One region of the Telluria sp. ZB4P34 genome, then DNA from elsewhere that is predicted to be linked to it. Evidence: predicted binding sites of a transcription regulator. Region 1 holds the regulator's gene; each other region holds the start of a gene.

The links. Region 1 encodes FliA, which starts transcription of late flagellar genes. Its sites were predicted from a motif close to CTAAAGTTTNNNNNNNNNNNGCCGNTA; they were not measured.
Region 2: the regulator FliA is predicted to act here: its motif matches at 5,831-5,857, upstream of AC56KL_RS12970 (flagellar protein FliT).
Region 3: the regulator FliA is predicted to act here: its motif matches at 4,200-4,226, upstream of AC56KL_RS13170 (flagellinolysin).

Annotation. Positions count from the first base shown of each region.
Region 1 is NZ_JCASIF010000009.1:116,636-124,473, forward strand. Features, by position in the region: gene flhA (flagellar biosynthesis protein FlhA) at 1-531, shown strand, start outside; gene AC56KL_RS15790 (hypothetical protein) at 605-883, opposite strand; gene AC56KL_RS15795 (DUF2778 domain-containing protein) at 880-1,338, opposite strand; gene flhF (flagellar biosynthesis GTPase FlhF) at 1,583-3,040, shown strand; gene AC56KL_RS15805 (MinD/ParA family ATP-binding protein) at 3,033-3,830, shown strand; gene AC56KL_RS15810 (RNA polymerase sigma factor FliA) at 3,991-4,722, shown strand; gene AC56KL_RS15815 (flagellar motor protein) at 4,704-5,447, shown strand; gene motD (flagellar motor protein MotD) at 5,459-6,211, shown strand; gene AC56KL_RS15825 (hypothetical protein) at 6,258-6,755, shown strand; gene AC56KL_RS15830 (M35 family metalloendopeptidase) at 6,798-7,838, opposite strand, start outside.
Region 2 is NZ_JCASIF010000006.1:181,231-189,068, reverse strand. Features, by position in the region: gene bufB (MNIO family bufferin maturase) at 1-759, shown strand, start outside; gene AC56KL_RS12995 (DUF883 family protein) at 830-1,111, opposite strand; gene AC56KL_RS12990 (RNA-binding S4 domain-containing protein) at 1,248-1,460, opposite strand; gene fumC (class II fumarate hydratase) at 1,544-2,941, opposite strand; gene AC56KL_RS12980 (FimV/HubP-related protein) at 3,027-4,079, shown strand; gene AC56KL_RS12975 (HDOD domain-containing protein) at 4,463-5,428, shown strand; gene AC56KL_RS12970 (flagellar protein FliT) at 5,499-5,780, opposite strand; gene AC56KL_RS12965 (M1 family metallopeptidase) at 6,126-7,838, shown strand, end outside.
Region 3 is NZ_JCASIF010000006.1:221,006-228,843, reverse strand. Features, by position in the region: gene trpS (tryptophan--tRNA ligase) at 1-77, shown strand, start outside; gene AC56KL_RS13195 (serine endopeptidase) at 200-1,249, shown strand; gene AC56KL_RS13190 (DUF3597 domain-containing protein) at 1,271-1,699, opposite strand; gene AC56KL_RS13185 (hypothetical protein) at 2,314-2,859, opposite strand; gene AC56KL_RS13180 (DUF1294 domain-containing protein) at 3,009-3,359, shown strand; gene ugpQ (glycerophosphodiester phosphodiesterase) at 3,381-4,151, shown strand; gene AC56KL_RS13170 (flagellinolysin) at 4,262-5,929, shown strand; gene alaS (alanine--tRNA ligase) at 6,083-7,838, shown strand, end outside.

The DNA.
Region 1 (7,838 bases):
CCGAAACTGGTCGAAGACCTGGTGCCGAAGGTCGTGTCGCTGTCGACGCTGCAGAAAGTGCTGCAGAACCTGCTGATGGAAGGCGTGCACATCCGCGACATGCGCACCATTATCGAAGCGCTGTCGGAATTCGCCGGCCAAACCCAGGATCCGGGCGAGTTGACCGCCATGGTGCGGGTGGCGCTGGGCCGGGCGATCGTCCAGCAGCTGTTCCCGGGCACCAACGAGCTGTCGGTGATGACCCTCGACAACCGCCTCGAGCGTTTGCTGATGCAGGCGATGGGGGCAGGCGGCGACGGCACCGGCATCGAGCCGGGCCTGGCCGACACCATCGCCCAGCAAGCAGCTAACGCGGCCGCCCAGCAGGAGCAGATGGGCCACAACGCAGTGCTGCTGGTGCCGGCCCCGCTGCGCGTGCTGCTGTCGCGCTTCCTGCGGCGCGCGGTGCCGCAGCTGAAGGTGCTGTCGCATAACGAGATACCCGAGACCAAGACTATTCGGGTGACCAGCCTGGTGGGCGTGCCGATGTAAGAGGGGACGAAGCAAAGGGCACTTCAGCTTGACGAGTCCGGTAGCGCTCGCCCATCGGCAAATCATTCAGATGCTAACCCTGGGTCAGCCTGTTTCCAAGCCGCCGCCAGATCAGCAAACCTGAAAAGGTAACAAGGAGCACGACAGTGAATGCGCCGGCAAGGGCAATCACCGTTTCCAAATCCCGTAACTCTTCGCCATTGGTTGAGCCGTATAGCTCGATCAGCCAGAGCGAAAGTGCGGACGGTATCTGTGGCCCAAGGTCCGGACGCGCGAGCCACAAGTGCGCTAGTGCCGCAGTAGCGACAAGAACCCAGATAAACAGGGAAAAGCGTGCGCTGGCTGTCTTCACTTGACTGTCACCCGCCCATACGCTTTCAACGATGTGCCGGGAATTGGGATCTGGCTGCTCGTCTTGAGAGTAGTGCGCAACACATCGAAGTCGCTCCGTTTTTCGATAGTGATGCATCCTTGGCTAATCCCCAAGCTGCCTTTCGGATGAAGCCGAAAGTTTCCTCTTTTTACCTTGTTGCAGAAGGTTTGATCATCAATTTTTCCATCAGCTGCGTAGAGAGCAAACCAATCCGATTTGTCACTAAAAAGGTCGCGCAAGGGACCGAGCAAGCCTCCTGACTGACGGTCAAGAACATAGTAAACGCCGGGAGGAATTGGTCCCACGCTTGCATGGCAGGCGAACTCCCGTCGGTTTGCGTGGCTGCCTAATCCTGAGAAGGCAGGGAACTGCTTCTTGTTCACCATTAGCAGGCTCATCGGTTTACCGTTGAGTTCAAACGAGCACTCTAGCATTGACGTCCTCCAGGCACAGTGTCACAAGGTTCTGATCTTAGACGGGTGCTCGCAGACGTTCCTGCGTTGCCACAAGAGCCAATGACGGAAAAACTCCGTGCCGCGCGTTCCTGAAATAAGCCTCTTTCCCCGTCCTATTCCAACGATGGTTTCCTGATGGCATCGCCAATAATGCTGGCTATGGAAGGGCAGTTGCGCCCGTCAATCAGACACAGAACAGACAGTTGAAGTGCGGAGAAAAAAGATGAACGTGAAGAAATTTACTGCGGCTACATCCCGTGACGCCTTGCGCAAGGTGCGCGAGGCGCTCGGCCCGGACGCGGTCATCCTCTCCAACCGCCCGGTGGACGGCGTGGTCGAGATCCTGGCGCTGGACAACGACGATGTCGCCGCGCTGGCCGCACCGGCCATCGAGGAGCCGCCAGTGCCGCCTTTCCAGGCCTTCGACAGGGACTTCGACCCCGAGCCGGTGTTCAGCCGCGCCGCCACCTTCGCTGCAGCCGCTGAAGCGCGCCAGCCTGCTGCACGCGCCGCTGGGCCGCAAGCGGCGATCGAGCCCTTCGCCGGCCAGCCCTATGTGGAGCGCCGCGCAGCCGCGCCCGCAGCCCTCGAAGCAGAAATCCCGCCGACCTATGCCAACCGCCGCGCCCCGGGCCAGGAGGCGGGCATCGACATGGCCGCCATGACCCAGATGATGAGCGCCGCCATCGCCCAGGCCAAGGAATCGGCCGCGCTCGAAATGAGCGGCATGATGAGCGAGATCCGCGCCATGCGCGGCCTGATGGAAACCCAGTTGGCCGAGCTGTCCTGGAACACGACCGCCCAGCGCGAGCCGCAGAAGCCCGCCGTGCTGCGCGAGATGCTGGCCGCCGGCTTCTCCGCGACCCTGGCGCGCTACCTGATCGACAAGATGCCGGCGACGAAGGATGCGGGCGAAGCGCTGCGCTGGATCAAGACCGTCCTGGCGCGCAACCTGACGACGATTGCCAACGAAGACGATCTCCTGAACCGCGGCGGCGTGTTCGCCCTGGTCGGCCCGACCGGCGTCGGCAAGACCACCACCACCGCCAAGCTGGCCGCGCGCTGCGTGATGCGCCACGGCCCGGACAAGCTGGCCCTGATCACCACCGACGCCTACCGTATCGGCGGCCACGAGCAGCTGCGCATCTACGGCAAGATCCTCGGCGTGATGGTGCACTCGGTGAAGGACGAAGCCGACCTGCGCATCGCACTGAAGGAACTCAAGAACAAGCACACCGTGCTGATCGACACCATCGGCATGTCGCAGCGCGACCAGATGGTGACGGAGCAGGTGGCCATGCTGGGCGAATCGGGCGCCGACGTGAAACGCCTGCTGTGCCTGAACGCCACCGCGACGGGCGAAACCCTGAACGAAGTGGTGCGCGCTTATCAAGGCACCGGCCTGGCCGGCTGCATCATGACCAAGCTCGACGAAGCCGCCTCGATCGGCAACGTGCTCGACGTGGTGATCCGGCAGAAGCTGAACCTGCACTACATCTCGAACGGCCAGCGCGTGCCGGAAGACCTGCACCTGGCCGACCGCGCCATGCTGATCGACCGCGCCTTCCGCAACAACCGCAACGCATCGAGCCAGTTCAGCGACGCCGACCTGCCCATGATGATGGCTGCTGCAGGTGGACAGCATGGTGACCGCAGCCTGCGCGAGGTGCAACTTGGCTAGTTTCGACTTCGACCAGGCAGAAGGCCTGCGCCGGATGCTGCAGGGCCCGCGCCCGCGCATCGTCACGTTTCTGTCCGCCACGCCTGAAGACGACAAGGGCGCGATGCTGGTCAACCTCGGCGCCTCGCTGGCCCAGCTCGGCAACGAAGTCCTGATCGTCGATGCATGCGAGCGCGAGTACGGCGTCGCGCGCCGCCTCGGCCTGAACCGCGCCGCCACCCTGGCGAGCGTGGCGCGCCAGGAGTGCGGCCTGAACCAGGTGCTGCACGCGGTGCCGCAGGGCTTTTCGGTGGTGTCGCTCGGCACGCCGCAGGGCGCCGAAGATGCAAGGCGCCTCGCCAAGACCTTCGACGTGCTGGTCAAGCAGGCCGGCATCGTGATCGTCGACGGCGAACTCGGCCCCGACGGCGAGTTCCCGCTGCCCCTGATGGCCAGTTCCGAAATCGTGGTGCAGGTCGGCACGAGCGCGGCCTCGATCACCAACGCCTATGCGCTGGTCAAGCGCCTCGCGCAGCAGCTGGGCCGCCGTCCTTTCGGCATCCTGGTGACCGGCGCGACGGAGGCCGAGGCACGCCTCGTATACGATAATATGTCTACTGCGGCAACACGTTACCTGGCGGTGAGCCTGGGTTCGATGGGGTCGGTGCCGGCCGACGAGTACCTGCACCGGGCCGCGCGCCTGGGCCGCGCGGTGGTCGATGCGTTTCCGCTGGCGGGGGCCTCGGTCGCGTTCCGGCGCCTGGCGGGCAAGTTCGCGCTGCACGCGATGCCCGGGCTGGGCAGGGGATGATCGGAGGGTGGTCGTCATTCAGTCCACTGGACTGAATGACCGCCGACCGCGCGTCCGACCAGTGCCAGCGTTGTGGTAACGCGTCTGTCAGTTGAACGCGCGGTCGACGGAGCCGACCACCCTACGATAAAAGAGATAGCGGAAAAGAAAAGCACAACGCATGTACACGGTCAAAGGGAAAGCGGACAAGAACCATTTGCTGACGGAGCACATGCCGTTGGTGAAGCGTCTTGCCCACCACATGAAGGCCAAGTTGCCGCCTTCGGTGGAAGTCGATGACCTGGTGCAGGCCGGCATGATCGGCCTGCTGGACGCGATCAACCGCTACGAGGACAACCACGGCGCCCAGTTCGAGACCTATGCGGTGCTGCGCATCCGCGGCGCCATGCTGGACGAGCTGCGCAGCAGCGACTGGATGCCGCGCAGCACGCGCCAGAACATGCGCAAGGTCGAGGCCGCGATGGAGGCGCTGCAGCAGCGTCTGGGCCGCCCGGCCAGCGAATCCGAAATCGCCAAGTCGCTCAAGATGTCGCTTGCCGAATACCAGGACATGTTGGGCGACGGCGGCGGCCACCAGCTGCTGTACTACGAAGACTTCCACGACAATGAAGAAGGGAGCGACGGCTTCCTCGACCGCTATGCGGTGGACGACAGCGATCCGCTGCGCAGTCTGCTCGATACGGGCTTTCGCCAGGCCGTCATCGACGCCATCGACGAGCTGCCGCCGCGCGAAAAGATGCTGATGGGCCTCTACTACGAGGAAGAACTCAACCTGAAGGAAATCGGTGCCGTCATGGGCGTGAGCGAATCGCGGGTGTCGCAGCTGCACACCCAGGCAGTGTCGCGCCTGCGCGCGGCGCTGCGGGAGCAATTGTGGACTGGGCCAGCGTAGCCGGCCTGGTGCTCGCGATCGCGGGCATCTTCATCGGCCATACCCTGGACGGCGGCAAGTTCGCGTCGCTGATCCATCCGTCCGCCTTTGCCATCGTGGTGATCGGCACCTTCGGGGCTACCCTGCTGCAGAGCGAGCGGCGCAGCTTCGTGCTGGGCCTGCGCATGCTGCGCTGGGTGTTCTTCCCGCCGAAGTCCGGGCGCGAGCTGCTGTCGCGCGAGATTGCATTGTGGAGCCTCACGGCGCGCCGCGATGGCCTGCTCTCGCTCGAGCAGTACCTGGGCACGCCCGACAGGTTCATCCAGAAAGGCCTGCGCCTGGTAGTGGACGGTATCCAGCCCGACAAGCTGCGCAGCCTGCTCGAAAGCGAGATCACGGCCTATGAATTCTCGCAGCGCCAGGCGGCCCGCATCTGGGAGTCGGCGGCCGGCTATGCGCCGACCATCGGCATCCTGGGCGCCGTGCTGGGCCTGATCCACGTGATGGAAAACCTGTCCGACCCATCGCGCCTCGGTTCCGGCATCGCGGTCGCCTTTGTCTCCACCGTGTACGGCGTGGGGCTGGCCAACCTGTTCTTTTACCCGGTCGGGAATAAACTCAAGGCCATCGTCAGCGACAAGGTGGCCCAGTACGAGATCCTCGCCGAAGTCTTCCACGACCTCGCCACCGGCGACCACACCCGCGTGGTCGACGAACGGGTGGCGAGCCTGCTCGCACGCCACTAGGAAGGCCTGGAATGGCGCGCAAACGCTACGACGACGGCGCTCAGGAAAACCATGAACGCTGGCTGATCTCCTACGCGGACTTCATCACGCTGCTGTTCGCCTTCTTCGTGGTGATGTACGCGATCTCGATCGTCAACGAAGGCAAGTACGCGGTGCTGTCCGAAGCGCTGGGCGACGCCTTCGGCGGGCGCAGCATCGCACCGCAGGCGCACACCAGCGTCGAGCCGGTGCTGCCGCTGTCGCACATCGTCAACCGCAAGCGCCAGGAGGCGGCGCGGCGCGAGCGCCAGCGCATGGACGTGCTGGCGAAGGACCTCACCGCCACCCTGATGCCGCTGGTGAAATCGGGGCAGGTGCGGGTGACGCAGAACGCGCGCGGCATCGCCATCGAGCTCAATGCCAGCGTGCTGTTCGAGCAGGGCGAGGCCGTGCTGCAGCGCGATGCGCGCGATGTGCTGGGCGCGGTGGCCGGGCTGCTCAGGAACGCGCCGCAACGCATCGAGGTCGAAGGCCATACGGACAAGCTGCCGATCACCAACGAGAAGTTCGCGTCGAACTGGGAACTGTCGGGGGTGCGCGCGGCCAGCGTGGTGCGCCTGTTCATCGAGAACGGCATACAGGATGCGCGCCTGTCGGCGATCGGATACGGCGCAACGCGCCCGGTGGCGCCGAACGACACGCCGCAGAACCAGGCCCGCAACCGGCGCGTGGCCGTGATGATCCTTGCTTCGGCGCCGGAGCCGCTTCCCGCTGCCATGCAATAAAATGTCATTTTTCTGCTTTTGGTGAAATAAAATTTCAGGAGCTTCCATGCATGCCAAACGAATCCTGCCACTGCTGTCCTTTGTTCTCGGAGGCCTGGTGAGCACCGTGGGCGCGGTCGAGAAGGACCCGCAGGTGCGCCACCTGCTGGAAGTCGAGACCAGGGAAGGCAGGCTGCGGGTGCAGTTGATCGTCCAGAACAATGGCGACACGACCATCTACGTGCCGCGCGAAGTCGCTGTCGGCGACGAACTCACCGGCCGGCGCTTCGACCTGCGTGAGGTAGAAAGCGGAAAAGCGGGAAAACCGCTCGACTACACCGGCATGATGGTCAAGCGTGGTGCGCTCACGGCCGCCGACTACCATGCGGTGGCGCCGAAAACCATGCACCTGAACACCATCGACATCACACAGGCCTATGCCTTCAGGAAGGGCAGGCATCGCTACGAAATCCGTTACGACGGTCCCTACCTGACCGACGCAGGCCAGCTCGACGCCGTCAGGCAGAGCCCGGCGGAGCCGGTGAGGTTCAGCTTCAGCCAATGAAAAAGCGGGCCGGAATGCCGGCCCGCTCACCCAGGGATCGATTCAGTTCAGCGCCGGGGTATTCTCGGCGAAGTACTCGTGCGAGTCGGCGTTCTGCACTGCCAGCGCCGGGTTGCTGATGGCCAGGTTGGCCGCGCCCGACTGGCCGTACACGTGGTCGTCGGTGCCCGCCACCACGTTGAAGTGGCTCATCTCGTGCACCAGGGTGCCGCCTTTCGAGTCGGTGCCGGTCATCGGCGCGCTCCAGAAGGCCTTGCAGACGTAGATCTTGTACGGCTGGGTCGGGTAGACGTAGGCGTAATAGGTCTTCTTGCAGCCGCAGTCGACCGTGACCGGCTTGTTGGCGAAGGCATCCTTGATGGCGGCGAAGTTCGCCTTCACGGCCGCCACGCGGCCGGCGTCGTTGGCGCCGAACCACCTGGTGTAGCGGGCGCCGATCGTCCCGTTCTGCATGTAGGCGTCGCTGTTGCTGGCCATGCTGGAACCGGCCGACATGGCCTGGACGATCGTGCCCTGCTGCGTGGTGGTGCACTTGCTGAAGCTCAGGCTGGCGGCAGACGGGCCCGCCGCGGCCTGCTTCATCGCCTCGATGTCGAGCATGGTCTGCGACTTCTGGCCGCGCGCCACGCGGCCGTCGATCCACACCGAGGCCGGCGCCGACACCAGGCTGGCGAGCTCGCTGTCGGCGTCGAAGGCCGCGGCTGCGCCGCTGCGGCCGGCCGCCGCCGGCGTGGCCAGGAACAGCTGCGGCGACACCTGCCTGTAGCTGATCTGGTAGTCGCCGCTCACGCTCATGTCGTACAGGGCCGAGAGCTCGACCTTCACGCTGTGCGAAGCGCCCGGCTTGAGCAGGAAGTAGTCGGCCGCGGTCGGGGCGGCGCGCTTGATGTGGGCGCCGAGGTAGGGCACCGGCTCGCCGTCGCGCTTGACGTCGAACAGCGCTTCTTCCATGCCGTTGAAGGGCGTGCGCGACTTCAGGATGTATTGGGGCGCGTTCGAATTGTTGGTGATGGTGACGCGTACCACCACGTCGTCGTCCTGGCCCAGCGCGTGCTTCTCAGGGACAACGGTGACCGCCACGCC
Region 2 (7,838 bases), on a different contig from region 1:
GGCCGCCGGGAAGCCGCCCTGCAGCCTTTCCTGCGCGAAGGCGGACTGGCGCGGCTGGTCTTGTATCGCGGCAACCTGATTGCCGGCTGGGAACGCGCCCTCGGCGAGGCGTATCCGGTGCTGCGCCAGCTGGTCGGCGAGGAGTTCTTCGCCGGCCTGGCGCGCGCCTACGGCAAGGCCATGCCTTCGCGGGACCCGGACCTGGCCGCCTTCGGCGCGCGTTTCGCGGACTTCCTCGCGGGCTTCGGCCCGGCCGCGCCCTATCCCTACCTGCCGGACGTGGCGCGGCTCGAATGGGCGGTCCACCTGGCCCACCTGGCGCCGGAGCGGGAGCCGGCGGCGCTCGGCGCCCTGGCCGTCCTGTCCCCGGAAGCGCTCGACTCCGCCCGTTTCACCCTGCACCCGTCCGTGGCGCTGCTGCGCAGCCGCTGGGCCGTCGCCGCCCTGTGGCAGGCGCACCAGCCGGGCGGCCCGGGCTTGCCGGCCCAGGTCGAGCGACCCTGCTCCGCCCTGGTCGTGCGGCGCGAATGGCGGGTGGAGGTGATGGAGGTGGGGGCGGCGGAGGCGGCGGCCCTGGAGCGGCTGGTGGCGGGCGCCAGCTTCGGCGAAGCGGTCGATGCCGCACTGGACGCGCTGGGGAGCGCGCCGGAGGAACAAGCGGCGCCGGGCATCGGCGCCATGCTGCAAGCCTGGTTCAGGCTTGGCGTGGTGGCGGCGATCGCGGCGAACGGGGTCGGCCAGGACCCTCGGGCGCGCTAAGGGGCGCCGGGCGCCGGACACTCAAGGGCAGGGTTCAGCGGAGCGTGCTCGGCAGGAGGCGCGGCGGATGTCAGTGGAACGCGCGCAGGATGCGCTGTTCGCCGGTGCGGTCGCAGTAGCGCTCGTTAGCGGCGCGGGTGGCGGCCATCATGCGCTCGAGCTGGGCGTCCTCGAAACGCGCCAGCTCCTCGTTGGCCGCTTCCAGCGCCAGCGCCAGCTTGGCGCGCGCATTCTGGTACAGCACACTGGTGTAGTGGTCGGTGTTCTTGAGCAGCTCTTCCGCATTCTCGATGACGAGACGCAGGTCTCCGATGAGCTGCTCCTGGGACTGGGTGCGGTGTGGGGTTTCCATTGCTTCACCTTTGGCCGGTTGATATAAGTCGGTCCTGACGACTTAAAATATAAACAAGGAAGCCCCGTTCTGTTTGTTAGGGCGCAAACATAAGCCCGCCATTCTGCGCCACTTTTTTTCAGTAAAAGACCTGCTTTTATTGGACGCGAATCTGCAGGTCGCCGATGCTCACCGTCTGGCCGCTGCGGATTTTCGCGGTCTTGCGCAGCTCCTGCTTGCCGTCGACCGACACCGCGCCGCTGGCGACCATGTTCTTGCCGGCGCCGCCGCTGTCGACCAGGCCGACCAGCTTCAGCAACTGGTTGACCTCGACGAATTCCGATGTCAAATCGAACACTATTTTTTGCATGCTATCCTCGGGAGTTGTGGGCGCCAGTGGCGCCCACAACGGGCGCCCTTGGCTTATAACGGGCGCCACCGGCGCCCGTTGGTTTACTCGACCGCGTCCGGCCTGGTCATGTCGATCGGCACGATCCACTGCCCGAACTGCTGCTCGGTGACGAAACCGGATTGCAGCGCCGCCTGGCGCAGGGTCAGGCCCTCGTGCGATGCGGTCTTGGCGATCTGCGCGGCGCGATCATACCCGATGTGCGGGGCCAGTGCGGTCACCAGCATCAGCGATTTTTCCATCAGCTCGGCGATGCGCGCATGGTTCGGCTCGATGCCCTGGGCGCAGTGTTCGTCGAACGAGCGCATGCCGTCGGCCAGCAAACGTGCACTCTGCAGGAAGTTGTGCGCGATCATGGGCTTGAACACGTTCAGCTCGAAGTTGCCCTGCGAGCCGCCGACCGTGATCGCCACGTCGTTGCCGAATACCTGGCAGCACAGCATCGTCAGCGCCTCGCACTGGGTCGGGTTGACCTTGCCGGGCATGATCGAGCTGCCCGGTTCGTTCTCGGGAATCATGATCTCGCCCAGGCCCGAGCGCGGGCCGGAGGCCATCCAGCGGATGTCGTTGGCGATCTTCATCAGGGCCGTCGCCAGGGTCTTGAGGGCGCCGTGGCTCGACACCAGGGCGTCGTGCGCGGCCAGGGCCATGAACTTGTTGGGCGCGCTCTTGAAGGAGAGGGCGGTGCGCGAGCTCAGTTCGGCCGCGATGCGCGGCGCGAAATCCGGGTGCGCGTTCAGGCCGGTGCCCACCGCGGTGCCGCCGGCGGCTAGCAGCAGCAGGCCGGGCAGGGTGGACCGGATCGCGCTCTCGGCAAATTCCAGCTGGGCCACGTAGCCGGAGAATTCCTGGCCCAGGGTCAGCGGCGTGGCGTCCTGCAGGTGGGTGCGGCCGATCTTGACGATCGATTCGAAGTCGCGCGACTTGCGCAGCAGGGTGGCGCGCAGCTGGCCGAGCGCCGGCAGCAGCTTCTGGGCCACGGCGGTTGCGGCGGCCACGTGCATGGCGGTCGGGAAGATGTCGTTCGACGACTGGCCCATGTTGACGTGGTCGTTGGGGTGCAGCAGGCGCTTCTCGCCGCGCTCGCCCTGCAGGAGCTCCGATCCGCGGTTGGCCAGCACCTCGTTCATGTTCATGTTGCTCTGGGTGCCGGAGCCGGTCTGCCACACCGCCAGCGGGAATTCATCCGGGTGATGGCCCTCGAGCACCTCGTCGGCGGCGCGCATGATGGCCTCGGCCTTATCGGGCGGCAGCTTGCCGAGCGAACGGTTGACCGCGGCGGCGGCGCGCTTCACCTGTGCCAGGGCCGCGACCAGTTCCGGCGCCATGCGCTCGGTCGAGATGTGGAAATGGTGCAGCGAACGCTGGGTCTGGGCGCCCCAGAGGCGCGCTGCCGGTACCTCGATCGGGCCGAAACTGTCTTTTTCAATCCTGTTGTCCATGATGGGTCCTGTGGTTTCCTGGCTATTCACTAAAGAGTTTAGCCGATTGTCCGATAATGACGTTCGGGCTTCACTATTCCACGCTATGGCTTGCCGCCTTCCACTGCTACTGTCTTGCGCGCTGCTGGCCGCCGCCTCCTGGACTGCCCAGGCGGCCGAGCTCGGCGAGCCGCGCGTGCGCTCCTTTGTTGGCCAGCCGCTGGTGGCCGACATCGAGCTGATCATGCTGGAAGATCCCGGCCCGCTGGTCCAGGTGCGCCTGGCCGATGCCAACGTCTACCGCGGCGCCAACCTGCGCATGTCGGCGGTGCTGTCCACGCTCAGCATGAGCGTGATGCGGCGCGACGGGCGCCAGTTCCTGCACGTGACCTCGCTGCGCCCGGTGGAGTCGGAACACCTGCACCTGTACCTGGAACTGGTCGACGGCGCCCAGCGCAGCGTGCGGCTGGCCACCTTGTGGCTGGCGCCCGATCCGCATCCCGCGCCGGCCCCGGCCGCGGCGGCGCTTCCGGTCGTGGCCAGGGCGGCCGAACCCGTCCCGGTGCCGATTCGCTGGCCGAGCCAGGAACCCCCGCGCGCGCAGAAGCCAGGGCCGAAGCCGCCAGCGCCCGCCAATCCGGCCGCGCAGGCGCCGAAGCCGGCGACCGCGCCGCGCAAGGAGCCCGGCGCCGCCCCCGCCGGGCCCGACGCTGCCGCTGCCCCGGCCGGCGGATCCTGCGCCCCGCAGGCAGCACGCGAGGCCGACGCCTGCACCGTGCTGGACGCGAAGAACGCCATGCTGCGCGCGCAGCTGGGCCAGCTCGAGAACAAGGTGCGGGCGCTGCAGCTGGAGGCAGGGACCGCACCGGCTGCCGCGGCCCAGCCTGCGAAAGTGCACAAGCCGAAACAGAAGAAGCCGGAGCCGCCGCCCAAGGACGAGCCGTCGTGGTTGCCGGCGGGCGTCGCAGCCGGGGTGCTGGCCTTGCTGGCCGCCCTGGCCGTCGCCGTGCGTCGCAGGCGGGGCAGGGCGCGCCCCGTCGAACCCCGCGTCGGGCTGGCGGCGCGCCTCAGGGCCCGCCTGAAGCCTGGCGCCGCCGCCGCGCCGGCGGTCGAACCGACCCTGGATGAGCGTGCGCACGAGTCGTCTACACAACTTTAGAATTTGCGTTATACTGGGTTCGTGGTCGCGAGATCACAGACGGCACAGAGGCCTGGCGCAGCCACCACCGATAGCGTGGCGCGGAAAGCAGGCAGACGTTGAGGAAACGCCTGTGTCCGGAAGCAGTTCGTGTGCCAACTGCGGCAGCGAACGCCGGATGCAACCGGCAAGAGGCGACGCCAGGAGATACCTGGTGCTCGCTCTCCCCCATTCCGTGGCCGAGCAGTCGCTCGGGCACAACAAAAAGCGCCTGCGGGCGCTTTTGTCTTTTTCGCCCCTCGGTGCGCGGGTCTGCGCCGGTCGTCCATGCGCCCTGCCTGGCGTGCCGGCCCGGCGGCCCCTGGCGGGCTACAATCCTCCTGCGGCATGGACCCGGGACAGCGATGAAAAATTGGATCAACCGTTTATTGGGCGGTGGAGAAGCTGCCGCCCCTGCGCAGGACGATGCGGAAGCACGCGGCGCCGGCCCGGACGGCGCCGACACCGACGCCCTGTACTACCGCTGGCTGGTGCGAGCGGCCAGCTTCGATGCGGCGCCCGATACCGAACGCCTGATCCTGGAACAGGTGCGCACGCTGGCGCAGAACCCGGGCGTCGCGGCCGAACTCGTGCCCCGCGTGCCGGAACTGATTCCCAGGCTGCTGCGCAGCATGGGCGACGACAGCGTCAGCACTGGCGAGCTGTCCGGCCTGGTGGCCGAGGACGTGGTGCTGGTGGCGGAAGTGCTGCGCGAAGCGAACAGCGCCTATTACCGTCCCGTCACACCCATCAGGACACTGGAAGGCGCCATCCTGCTGCTGGGGCAGAACGGGCTGCGCATGCTGCTCGCACGGATCGCCTTCCGGCCGGTGATCGAGATGCACGAGAGCGGAGTCGCGCGGCGGGTGGCGCCGCTGGTGTGGAGCCATTCCGAAAAATCCGCGGTGGCCGCCAGCCTGATGGCGTCCGCGCTGGCGGCCGACATCTTCGAATCCTGCCTTGCCGGGCTGATGCAGGACGTCGGCCTGGTGGTCGCCTTCCGGCTGGCCGACCGGGTCTGCCGGAACGGCAGGGCGCCGGCGTCGAGCGCGTTCGGGGTGGAATTGCTGGCGCGCAGCCGGCAGCTGTCGGCCGTGATTGCCACGCACTGGGATTTTCCGCGCAGCGTGGCCGATGCGATCGTGGGAGCAGGCAGCGCCAGTGGCGGCGGCTCCGCCCTGGCGCAGGCGCTGGCACAGGGCGACCGCCTCGCCAGGCTGCGCCTGCTCATCGACGCCGGGCTGCTCTCCGAGGACGATCCAGCCGTCGCGCAGGGGCTGAGCGCTTACCAGAAACGCTGCCTCGGCAAGCTGTCCAGGCTGGAAGAGTAGGGCAGCTTCCACAGGCAACAAAAAAGGCGCCCTCAGGCGCCTTCGTCGGGTCGATCCGGACGCGGCCGGATCAGTGTGCGCACAGCGCACGGTCCAGCTGCCCCATCCACGGGTCAGTCACGTCGCGGATCGCGCGGTCGTTGGCCATCAGTTGCTTGAGCAGGTCGATCTTGCGCTGGCGCTTGGCGCCATCCAGCGCCGGCACGCCGCCGATCGCGGCGCCGGCGGCCACGCTGGCCTGCACGTTCAGCCTGTCGAAACCGGTCCAGTCGCCGGCCTGGGCGGCGCCCTTCATCTGGCCGGTGATGCCGGCAAGGTTTTCATACATCGAGAGGACGTCGTTCGGGGTCATGTGGGGCACCAGGATCGCTCGCCGGCCGGATTGCCGGGTATCTAAGACGTTTACGGATGGGCTTTCGGGAACTTTAGGGGGTTTTTAAAAAAAATTTAAAAATATTGTGGGCCGGGAGAAGTGTTGCAATTTACGCATGTTCCACCCGTCCTGCATGCGGCAGAATGCGCCCGCCGTTCCCCGTTTTGCGCAGTCTGGCCCCGTTTTTTGCAGTCTGTCGCAATCCGGCGGCAGGCCGCGCCCGGCTTTCCTACAGTGCGTGCTGGGTCCTTGCGCCATGGAGCGCAGGCACCCGTATGGATAAAGCAGACCAAAACAGATAAAAACAGATTCGAGAGAGAGTGTATGAGAGACATGCCAGTCGCGCGGGCGACCAGGGCCGCCGCGGCCGTCGCATTCGCGCTGGGCGCTGCCACGGCGCAGGCCGAAGCGCCGTTTTCCTTTGCCGCCACGCCGGGCAAGCTGCCGAAAGACGTGGTGCCTCTGCAATATGCGGCCCACATCATTCCGGACATCGCCGCCAATACCTTCCGCGGAACGCAGACGGTCGAGATCGAGGTCTTGAGTCCGACCTCATTGATCATGCTCAACGCCGACAATATGCAGATCGATGCCGCCTCGCTGTCCGGCAAAGGCATCGGCACGCTGGGGCTCGACCCCATCCTCGACAAGGCGCAGCAGACCTTGCGCTTCAAGCTGGCCCAGCCGCTGGCGCCGGGTAGATACGCGCTGGCGCTGCAGTTCCGCGGCCAGATCAACCGCGAAGGGCGCGGCCTGTTCTACGTGAACTACAAGGCCGGAGGCAAGGAAAAGAAGCTGATCGCCACCACGATGGCGCCGACCGATGCCCGCCGCATGCTCCCGACCTGGGACGAGCCGGCCTTTCGCGCCCGCTTCAAGCTCACCGTCGACGTGCCGGGCAACTTCAAGGCCTATTCGACCACCCCGATCGAAAAGCGCGAAGAGCTCGCAGGCGGCATGCAGCGCATCAGCTTCGGCAACACGCCGAAGATGCCGAGCTACCTGGTGGTGCTGGTGGCCGGCGAGATGGAGCGCTTGTCCGCCAGGCAGGACGGGGTCGACATCGGCATCGTGACCACCGAGGGCAAGCTCGGTTCCGCCACTTTCCCGCTGGAGGCGTCGCGCGACCTGCTGCGTTACTTCAATAACTATTTCGGCATCCCGTACCCCTTGCCCAAGCTGGACCAGATCGCCATTCCGGGCGGCTTCAACGGCGCCATGGAGAACTGGGGGGCGGTGGTCTATAACGAACCGACCCTGCTGTACGACCCGAAGAAGAGTCCGGAGCGGGTCAAGCGCTTCACGTTCAACATCAATGCGCACGAGATCGCGCACCAGTGGTTCGGCAACCTGGTCACCATGGCCTGGTGGGACAACCTGTGGCTCAACGAAGGCTTCGCCTCATGGATGGCGGCCAAGGCGACCCAGCATTTCCACCCCGAATGGCGCCCCTACCTGGAGGGCATGGCCGAGCGCGAATACGTAATGAACCTGGACGCGCGCAAGACCACGCACCCGATCCAGACCCCGATCGAGACCGAAGAGCAGGCCGCCGCCGCTTTTGATGCCATCACCTACCTGAAGGGCCAGGCCTTCCTGCGCATGCTCGAGGCCTACCTGGGCGAGGAGCCGTTCCGCAAGGGCATCCGCGCCTACATGGCGAAGCACCAGTATTCGAACACCACCTCGCGCGACCTGTGGGCGGCGCTGGAAAAGGCCTCCGGCAAGCCGGTCGAGAAGCTGGCTTCGGAATGGACCCTGCAGCCGGGCTTCCCCCTGATTCGCGTCGAGGGGGTGTGCGAGGACGGCAAGCGCAAGGTGACCCTGTCGCAGGAGCAGTACCGCCTCGACGAGCCGCCGAAGGAAAAGCGCGTGTGGAGCGTGCCGCTGCAGGTCGGCACGGTGAACGGCAAGGCCTGGACGACCCTGCTGTCCGGTCCCAGCACCACGATCACCCAGGCCAGCTGCGAAGGCGCGCTGGTGGTGGACCCGCACAGCGTCGGCTACTTCCGCGTGCAGTACGACCCGGCCAGCTTC
Region 3 (7,838 bases), on a different contig from region 1:
GCACCATGAAGGCGCGCGAAGTGGCAGCGCAGACCACGGACGAAGTCAAGAAGGCGCTGGGCCTGTCCTACTTCTAAGCGGCTTCCGGTATCGCGTCCTGCTACCGGGAGTGGCAGGACAAGTCTGCTTTGCGTTTCATGCTGGTATGCAATTGCTACCCGTGGCAAGCTGGCGCCTTCATCAACATGTGGAGGAGCTCATGAGCAAAGGCTTGCGCTTTACGGAAAAGTGGCTGCAGCGCGCACTCTGGCTGGTGGCATTCGCATTCGCGGCCTTCCTGATCGGCCTTGGCAGCGCCGTGGTCGGCAACCTGTGGGACGTCGAGGACGAGCTCACGGTCGAACAGTTTCTCGACCAGGGCAAGGCTGCCGCATTGCAGGCCGAGCAGGGCGCTCTGCGCGACAAGCGCGATGCCGCCAAGCTTGCTCACGAGCAGGCGGCGCAGAAGCACGAGGTGGCGCAGTCGAATACGCGGACGGCGCGCGCCACCTTCGACAACTGGCTCGCCACCCGGCGTGCGACCGCGCGGCCGGACCAGGATCCCGAGCTGATCGATCGAACCCGCGGTCTCGACCGGCTGGAGGCGGAAGAGCGCGCCGCCTTGACGGCGGTCCAGGCGCAGCAGCAAGCGCTGCTCGACGCGGACCAGGCCCTGGAAGCGACCGGGAGGCGCTGGGAGCAGCTCCAGGAACCGGCCCGTGCCGCCTATGCGGACGCCGCGCGCGCCAAGGAGCTGCGCGTCTTCCTGTACCGCCTGGCGCTGACGCTGCCGCTGCTGGTGCTGGCCGGATGGATGTTCGCGCGCAAACGCAAGGGCACGTATTGGCCCTTCGTCTGGGGCTTCATTATCTTTGCGCTGTTCACCTTCTTTTTCGAGCTGGTACCCTACCTGCCGAGCTATGGCGGCTATGTGCGCTACCTGGTAGGCATCATCGTCACTTTCCTGGTGGGCCGCTACGCGATCCTTTCGCTGCAGCGCTACCTGGCGCGCCAGAAGGCGGCCGAGGCGCTGCCTGACGTGCAACGTCGCCAGACCCTGCGCTACGACGTCGCTCTTGCCCGGCTGGGCAAGAGCGTGTGTCCGGGATGCGAGCGGCCGGTCGACCTGAAGGACGCCAGCCTGGACTTCTGCCCGCACTGCGGCATTGGGCTGTTCGACCGCTGTGGGGGCTGCAGCAGCCGCAAGAACGCGTTCGCCCGCTTCTGCTTCTCGTGCGGGACGGCGGCCAACACCTCGTTGGCCGATTAGTTTGAGCTGAGTCGTTCGAGCCTAGTCGCGCAGGTCCGCCGGCACCTTGCCGCCGTTGGCGGCCAGCTTGTTCATGACCTGGCGGTGCAGCCAGATGTTCATCGAGGCCGAATCGCTCGTGTCGCCGGAGTAATTCAGCTCGGCGGCCAGCTCCTTGCGGGCCTGCAGGCTGCTGTCCAGGCCGAGAAGCTTGAGCAGGTCGACGATCGAGGTGCGCCAGTTCAGTTGCTGGCCGCTCGACGCCTGCATCCTGGTCAGGATTTCCTCGACGTCGACCTGGTCCATCATGGCCGGGGCGGCTTGTGGCTGGACCTGCGGCTGTGCTTGCGGCTGGGCCTGGGGTGCAGCCTGTGGCTGGGCCTGCGGCGCCGGTGCCTGGGCTTGCGGGCCCTTGTTGGCGGCGTGCGCCTTCGGGAAGATTTTGCCGAAAATATTGCTCAAAATGCCCATGTCATCTCCTTGGTGAATGGTGGATTGGGAACGCATGCGTTGTGCCACGTGGCCAAGCGCGAGCGCCAGCGCGGCGCCGCCGATTGCCTTGACCAGGGTCGGGTGTTCGGCATAGAAGGCGCTCATGTGGTCGACGATGCCGGGGTTCTGCTGCTCGGCTTGTTGTGCGAGCTCGCGCACCTGCTCGGAAGAGACTTGCGAAGCCTGTTCCGGCGTGACCTTGCCGCCGCCGAACAGCTTGCCGAAAACGCCGCCCGCAACCGAGGACAGCTGCGCCGGGTTCAGGGAACCCAGCAGCTGGTTCAGCATGCCGGCGCGGCCATTCGCATCGCTCTGCCCGAACAGCTGGCTGACGACTTGCGGGAAGGGAGGGGTCTGGTCGGAACGCAGGGCGTTGGCGACGCCTTCGGCGACCGTTGCGCGCGGTGCGCTCTGGGCCACGCGGTCGAAGTCGTCTGCTGCCCGGTCCTGGTTGCCGCCGCCCAGGTACTGCGATAACAGATTGCCCAAATCAAATGCCATATTTCTTCTCCTGAAGCAGTCGCTCGAATAGCGAGCGTAGATGTTTTGCTACTGCTCCCTCTGTTCGCTGATCAACCGTGAGGCCCCATGGATCACTGGCGGCGCATGTTCTGCGCCATGTGGCCCAGTGCAATGGCAAGGGCGGCGCCGCCGATTGCCTTGACCAGGGTCGGGTTCTGGGCATAGAAGTCGCCCATACGGTCGACGATGCCCGGGCTCTGCTGCTCGGCCTTTTCAGCCAGTTCGCGCACCTCTTCGGGCGAGACCTGCGAGGCCTGCTCCGGCGTCACCTGGGTGGGCGCACGGCCGCCGCCGAAGAGGCTGCCCAGGCCGCCGAGTCCGCCCTGGCCGGATCGGTTGGCCAACTGGGACAGCACCGCCGGCCCGAGGGTGGCCAGAAGCTGGTTCAGCATGCCGGCGCGCTGGTTCGGGTTGCTCTGGCCGAACATCTGGCTCACCATCTGCGGGAAGGGCGGGGTCTGGTCGGAGCGCAGGGCGCCGGTGACGCCACGCGCCAGCATGTCGGGTGGGGCGTTCTGCGCCACACGGTCGAAGTCGTCGTGGGCCTGGTTATAGTTGCCGCCGGCCGCGCCGCCGCCAAGGTATTGGTTCAAGAGATTGCCAAGATCAAATGCCATGTCGTACTCCCTTGTGTTCAGAGACTGGAAGTTCGAGGGTAGAGGGCGGCGCGCCGGTTTCTCTGTTCGGTATCCAACGATGGGCGTCCGAAAGGGACATTTGCTTTCCATGTAGACATCTGCGCGCGGGCCGGGTTAAGCTTTTGCGCATGCCTTACCTGCCGCTCCTGCTGTTCGCCGCCGTCTACGCCTTCGCCACCGTCATGTGGGACCTGCCGTTCGCGGTCGGCGGCGTCTACCTGGCGCTCAGCCTCGGCTGCTTCCTGGCCTATGCCATCGACAAGTCGGCGGCGCGCGGCGGCAACTGGCGCACACCGGAAGCGACCCTCCTGCTGCTCGGCCTCGTGGGCGGCTGGCCGGGCGCCGTGCTGGCGCAACAGTGGCTGCGCCACAAGAGCGCGAAAACGGCGTTCCAGTGGAAGTTCCACCTGACCGTGGCGCTCAACCTCGGAATCTTCCTCTACCTGGCACGCCAGCTCGGCGGGCCGAGGGTTTCCTGATTTCTGCAAGCGGAGGCGGACATGTGGCGATATCCCAGGATCCTGGCCCACCGCGGCGGCGGCGCCCTGGCTCCCGAGAACACCTTCGCAGGCTTGAGGCGCGGCATGGAATTCGGTTTTCGCGCCGTGGAATTCGACGTGATGCTGGCGCGCGACGGCGTGCCGGTGGTGATGCACGACCCCTACCTCGGCCGCACCGTGAAGGGCGCCGGCCACGTGTTCGACTACGACGCGGGCGAGCTGGCGCGGATGGACGCCGGCAGCTGTTTCGGCCGGGATTACCGCGGCGAGCCAGTGCCCCTGTTCGTCGAATTCGCGCACTTCTGCAAGGCGCACGGCATCTGGATGAACATCGAGATCAAGCCGGCGCGCGGCTTCGACCGCGAGACCGGCGAGACGGTCGCGCGCATCGCACGCGCCATGTTCGCCGACGACATCGCAGACAACTGCGGGGCCGGCCGCCCGGAACGTGCGCCGCTGCTGTCCTCGTTCAGCCTGGCGGCCCTGGAAAGCGCGCGCGATGCCGCCCCGGACCTGCCGCGCGCTTTCCTGATGAGCGAGCTGGCCCCCGGCTGGCAGGAACTGGCGCACTCCGTGCAAGCCGTTGCCATTCACACCAACCACAAGCACCTGACCGAGGAACTGGCCAGGGCCGTGCTCGACGCCGGCTTCGGGCTGTTCTGCTATACCGTCAACGAGCCGGCGCGCGCCCGCGAACTGCTGGGCTGGGGCGTGCAAGCCTTCTGCACCGACCGCATCGACCTGATCGGGCCGGAGTCCGGCAGGCGCTGACCGAGCTTTCGTCCGGATCGATCTCTACGAAAAAGTTCACGCCAAGCCTCAAGTTTGGGTGACCAGCCGTCGTTATAAGGTGGCAACTACACCCACGGGTGATGGCCACCATGTCCCTATCGATCAATACCAATGTCCAGTCGCTGGCGACCCAGCGCGCGCTGAAGACGCAAAACGGCATTCACGCGCAGCTGCTGGCGCGCCTGAGTGCGGGCACGCGCATCCAGAGCGCTTCCGACGATGCCGCCGGGCAGGCGATCGCCGCGCGCATGGGCAGCGAGCAGCAGGGACTGGGGCAGGCAGCCCGCAATATCAGCGACGGCAGTTCGATGCTGCAGGTAGCTGAAAGCGCCATGGGGAACGTCGTCGAGAGCCTGCAGCGCTTGCGTGAGCTGGCGGTGGCCTCGGGCAATGCCAGCTACACGGCTTCCGACCGCGATGCGCTGCAGACCGAAGCGAGGGAGATCCTCAAGCATATCGACCATGTCGGCAGGCAGACCATGTTCAACGGCAGCGCCGTCTTCGCCCAGGATGCCGGCAGCATCGGGGGCGACGAGAGGAAGCGCACGGTGCTTGACGGTTTGAAGACCGGCTGGTTGTCCGCAGCGGAAGACATGGTGAAGCAGTATTTCGGCATCAGCGGGGATGGGGTCAAGATCAAGGTCAACCTCGACACGACCGACGGCGGGGCAGGCGTGCTGGCCTCGGTATCCGGTACGACGTCCGGCGGCAAGTATAACAATCTGCATCTGAACCTCGACATGGCCGACTTCGGCACGGCGGCAACGCCCGACGGTGGCGGTGCGCCGTTCTATAGCGACCGCATCGTCGCGCATGAAATGGCCCATGCCGTCATGTCGCGCACGATGAACTTCACGGCCTTGCCGGACTGGTTCGTCGAAGGAGCGGCGGAGCTGATCCATGGCGCGGACGAGCGCGTGCAAAGTGTGATCGCAGGCGGCACCAGCGTGTCCACCATCGTCAACGCGGTGGCCGGCGGCGGCGCCGTCTACGAGGGCGGCTATATCGCCACCCGCTACCTGCACGACCGTATGAAGGCGCTTGGCGTGGACGGGGGCATCAAGGGAATCATGCAATACCTGGCCAATAACCAGTCCGCCGACCTCGATGACGCGCTGCTGGCGGTCAGCGGCGGCGCCTACGCGGATACGACGGCTTTCCTGAACGACTTCACCGCCAACGGCGTCAACTACGTCAACACCAGAATGAACCTGACGAACGCCGACACGGGGGCGATCGGGGGGCTCGATGCCGACAATCTCAGCGCCCGGAATGCGCGGGCCGTCGTGCCCGACAGCGGCAGCAACGGCGCCAGCGATGGGCTGGCGCACTTCGAGGTGGAATATCCGGAACATGGCGGGTCGACCGCCACCAAGCTGGTGCAGATCCAGGCCGGCTCCAGCTCCACTGACGTGATCGACCTGAAGTTCGCGGCCATGAACGCCGGTGCGCTCGGGCTGGCCAACCTCGACATGCACAGGGGCGCGATCGCACTGCTGCACGTGGATGAGGCGCTGGCGTTCGTCAGCAAGCAGCGGACGCTGGTCGGCGCCACCAGCAACCGGCTCGACGTCGCGGCCAGCTCCCTGCAGACCAATGCCATCAGCCTGGCCGCGGCCAAAGAGCGGGTCGAAGGCGTCGACTACGCCAGCACCACGGCAGGGCTGACCCGGATGCAGATCCTGCAGCAGGCGGCGTCGGCCATGCTGGCGCAGGCCAACAGCCAGCCGCGGGCAGTGCTGTCGCTGTTGCGCTGATCGGCACGCGCCGCCGGCCCCCACGTTCCCGGCAGGCCCACGGCGCTTCCTTTTCCCCGCGCCGTAAATCTCTGGCCGGACTCATGACCCTGCCCGCAGCTAGGCTATAATCGATTTTTTATAGCGCATCCTCCCTCATTCCGCCCTTACGACATGAAATCCTCAGAAATCCGCGAAAAGTTCCTCAAGTTCTTCGAGTCCAAAGGCCACACCATCGTCCGTTCGAGCCCCCTGGTGCCGGGCAACGACCCGACCATGCTGCTGACGAACAGCGGAATGGTGCAGTTCAAGGATGTGTTCCTGGGCCTGGATACGCGCCCCTACTCGCGCGCCACCACCGTGCAGCGCTGCGTGCGCGCCGGCGGCAAGCACAACGACCTGGAAAACGTCGGCTACACCGCGCGCCACCATACCTTCTTCGAGATGCTGGGTAACTTCAGCTTCGGCGACTACTTCAAGCGCGACGCGATCAACTACTGCTGGGAGCTGCTGACCAAGGTCTACATGCTGCCTGCCGAGAAGCTCACCGTCACCGTCTACTTCGAGGACGACGAAGCCTACGACATCTGGGCCAACGAGATCGGCGTGCCGAAAGAGCGCATCATCCGCATCGGCGACAACAAGGGCGCGCGCTACGCCTCCGACAACTTCTGGCAGATGGCCGATACCGGCCCCTGCGGCCCCTGCACCGAAGTGTTCTACGACCACGGCGCCGACATCTGGGGCGGTCCTCCGGGCTCGCCCGAGGAAGACGGCGACCGCTTCATCGAGATCTGGAACCTGGTGTTCATGCAGTTCAACCGCGACGAATCGGGCACCTTGAGCCCGCTGCCGAAGCCGTCGATCGACACCGGCATGGGCATGGAGCGCCTGGCCGCCGTGCTGCAGCACGTGCACAGCAACTACGAGATCGACCTGTTCCAGGCCCTGATCAAGGCCGCAGCGCGCGAAACCGGCGCCACTGACCTGAACAACAACTCGCTGAAGGTCATTGCCGATCACATCCGGGCGGCTTCCTTCCTGATCGTCGACGGCATCATCCCGAGCAGCGAAGGCCACGGCTATGTCCTGCGCCGCATCATCCGCCGCGCCCTGCGCCACGGCCACAAGCTGGGCCAGACCAAGCCCTTCTTCCACAAGCTGGTGGCCGACCTCGACGCCGAGATGGGCACGGCCTATCCGGAACTGCACGAAGCCGCGGCACGCGTGGCACAGGTGCTCAAGACCGAGGAAGAGCGCTTCGGCGAGACGCTGGAAAACGGCATGAAGATCCTGGAGGCCCAACTGGCCAAGGATGCGAAGAACCTGGACGGCGCCACCGCCTTCACGCTGTACGACACCTACGGCTTCCCGCTCGACCTCACCGCCGACATCTGCCGCGAACGCGGCGTCACGCTGGATGAAGAGGGTTTCACTGCCGCGATGGAGCAGCAGAAGAAGACTGCGCGCGCCGCCGGCAAGTTCAAGATGGCCGCCAAGGTCGAGTACGCGGGCGAGAAGACCAAGTTCGTCGGCTACGAATCGCTGGCCCACAACACCCACGTGCTCGCCCTGTACTCCGAAGGCGTGAAGGTAGACGAACTGAAGGCTGGCCAGGAAGGCATCGTGGTGCTCGACACCACCCCGTTCTACGCGGAGTCGGGCGGCCAGGTGGGCGACCAGGGCCTCATTTCCAACACCTGTGGCAACGGCGCCAACCTGTTCGAAGTCGAGGACACCCTGAAGATCCAGGCCGAGGTCTTCGGCCACCACGGCGTACTGCGCCAGGGTTCGCTGAAGGTCGGCGACACCGTGGACGCGCAGGTCGACACCGCCAAGCGCGCGCGCACCATCCGCAACCACTCGGCGACCCACCTGATGCACAAGGCCCTGCGCGAAGTGCTGGGCAGCCACGTGCAGCAGAAAGGCT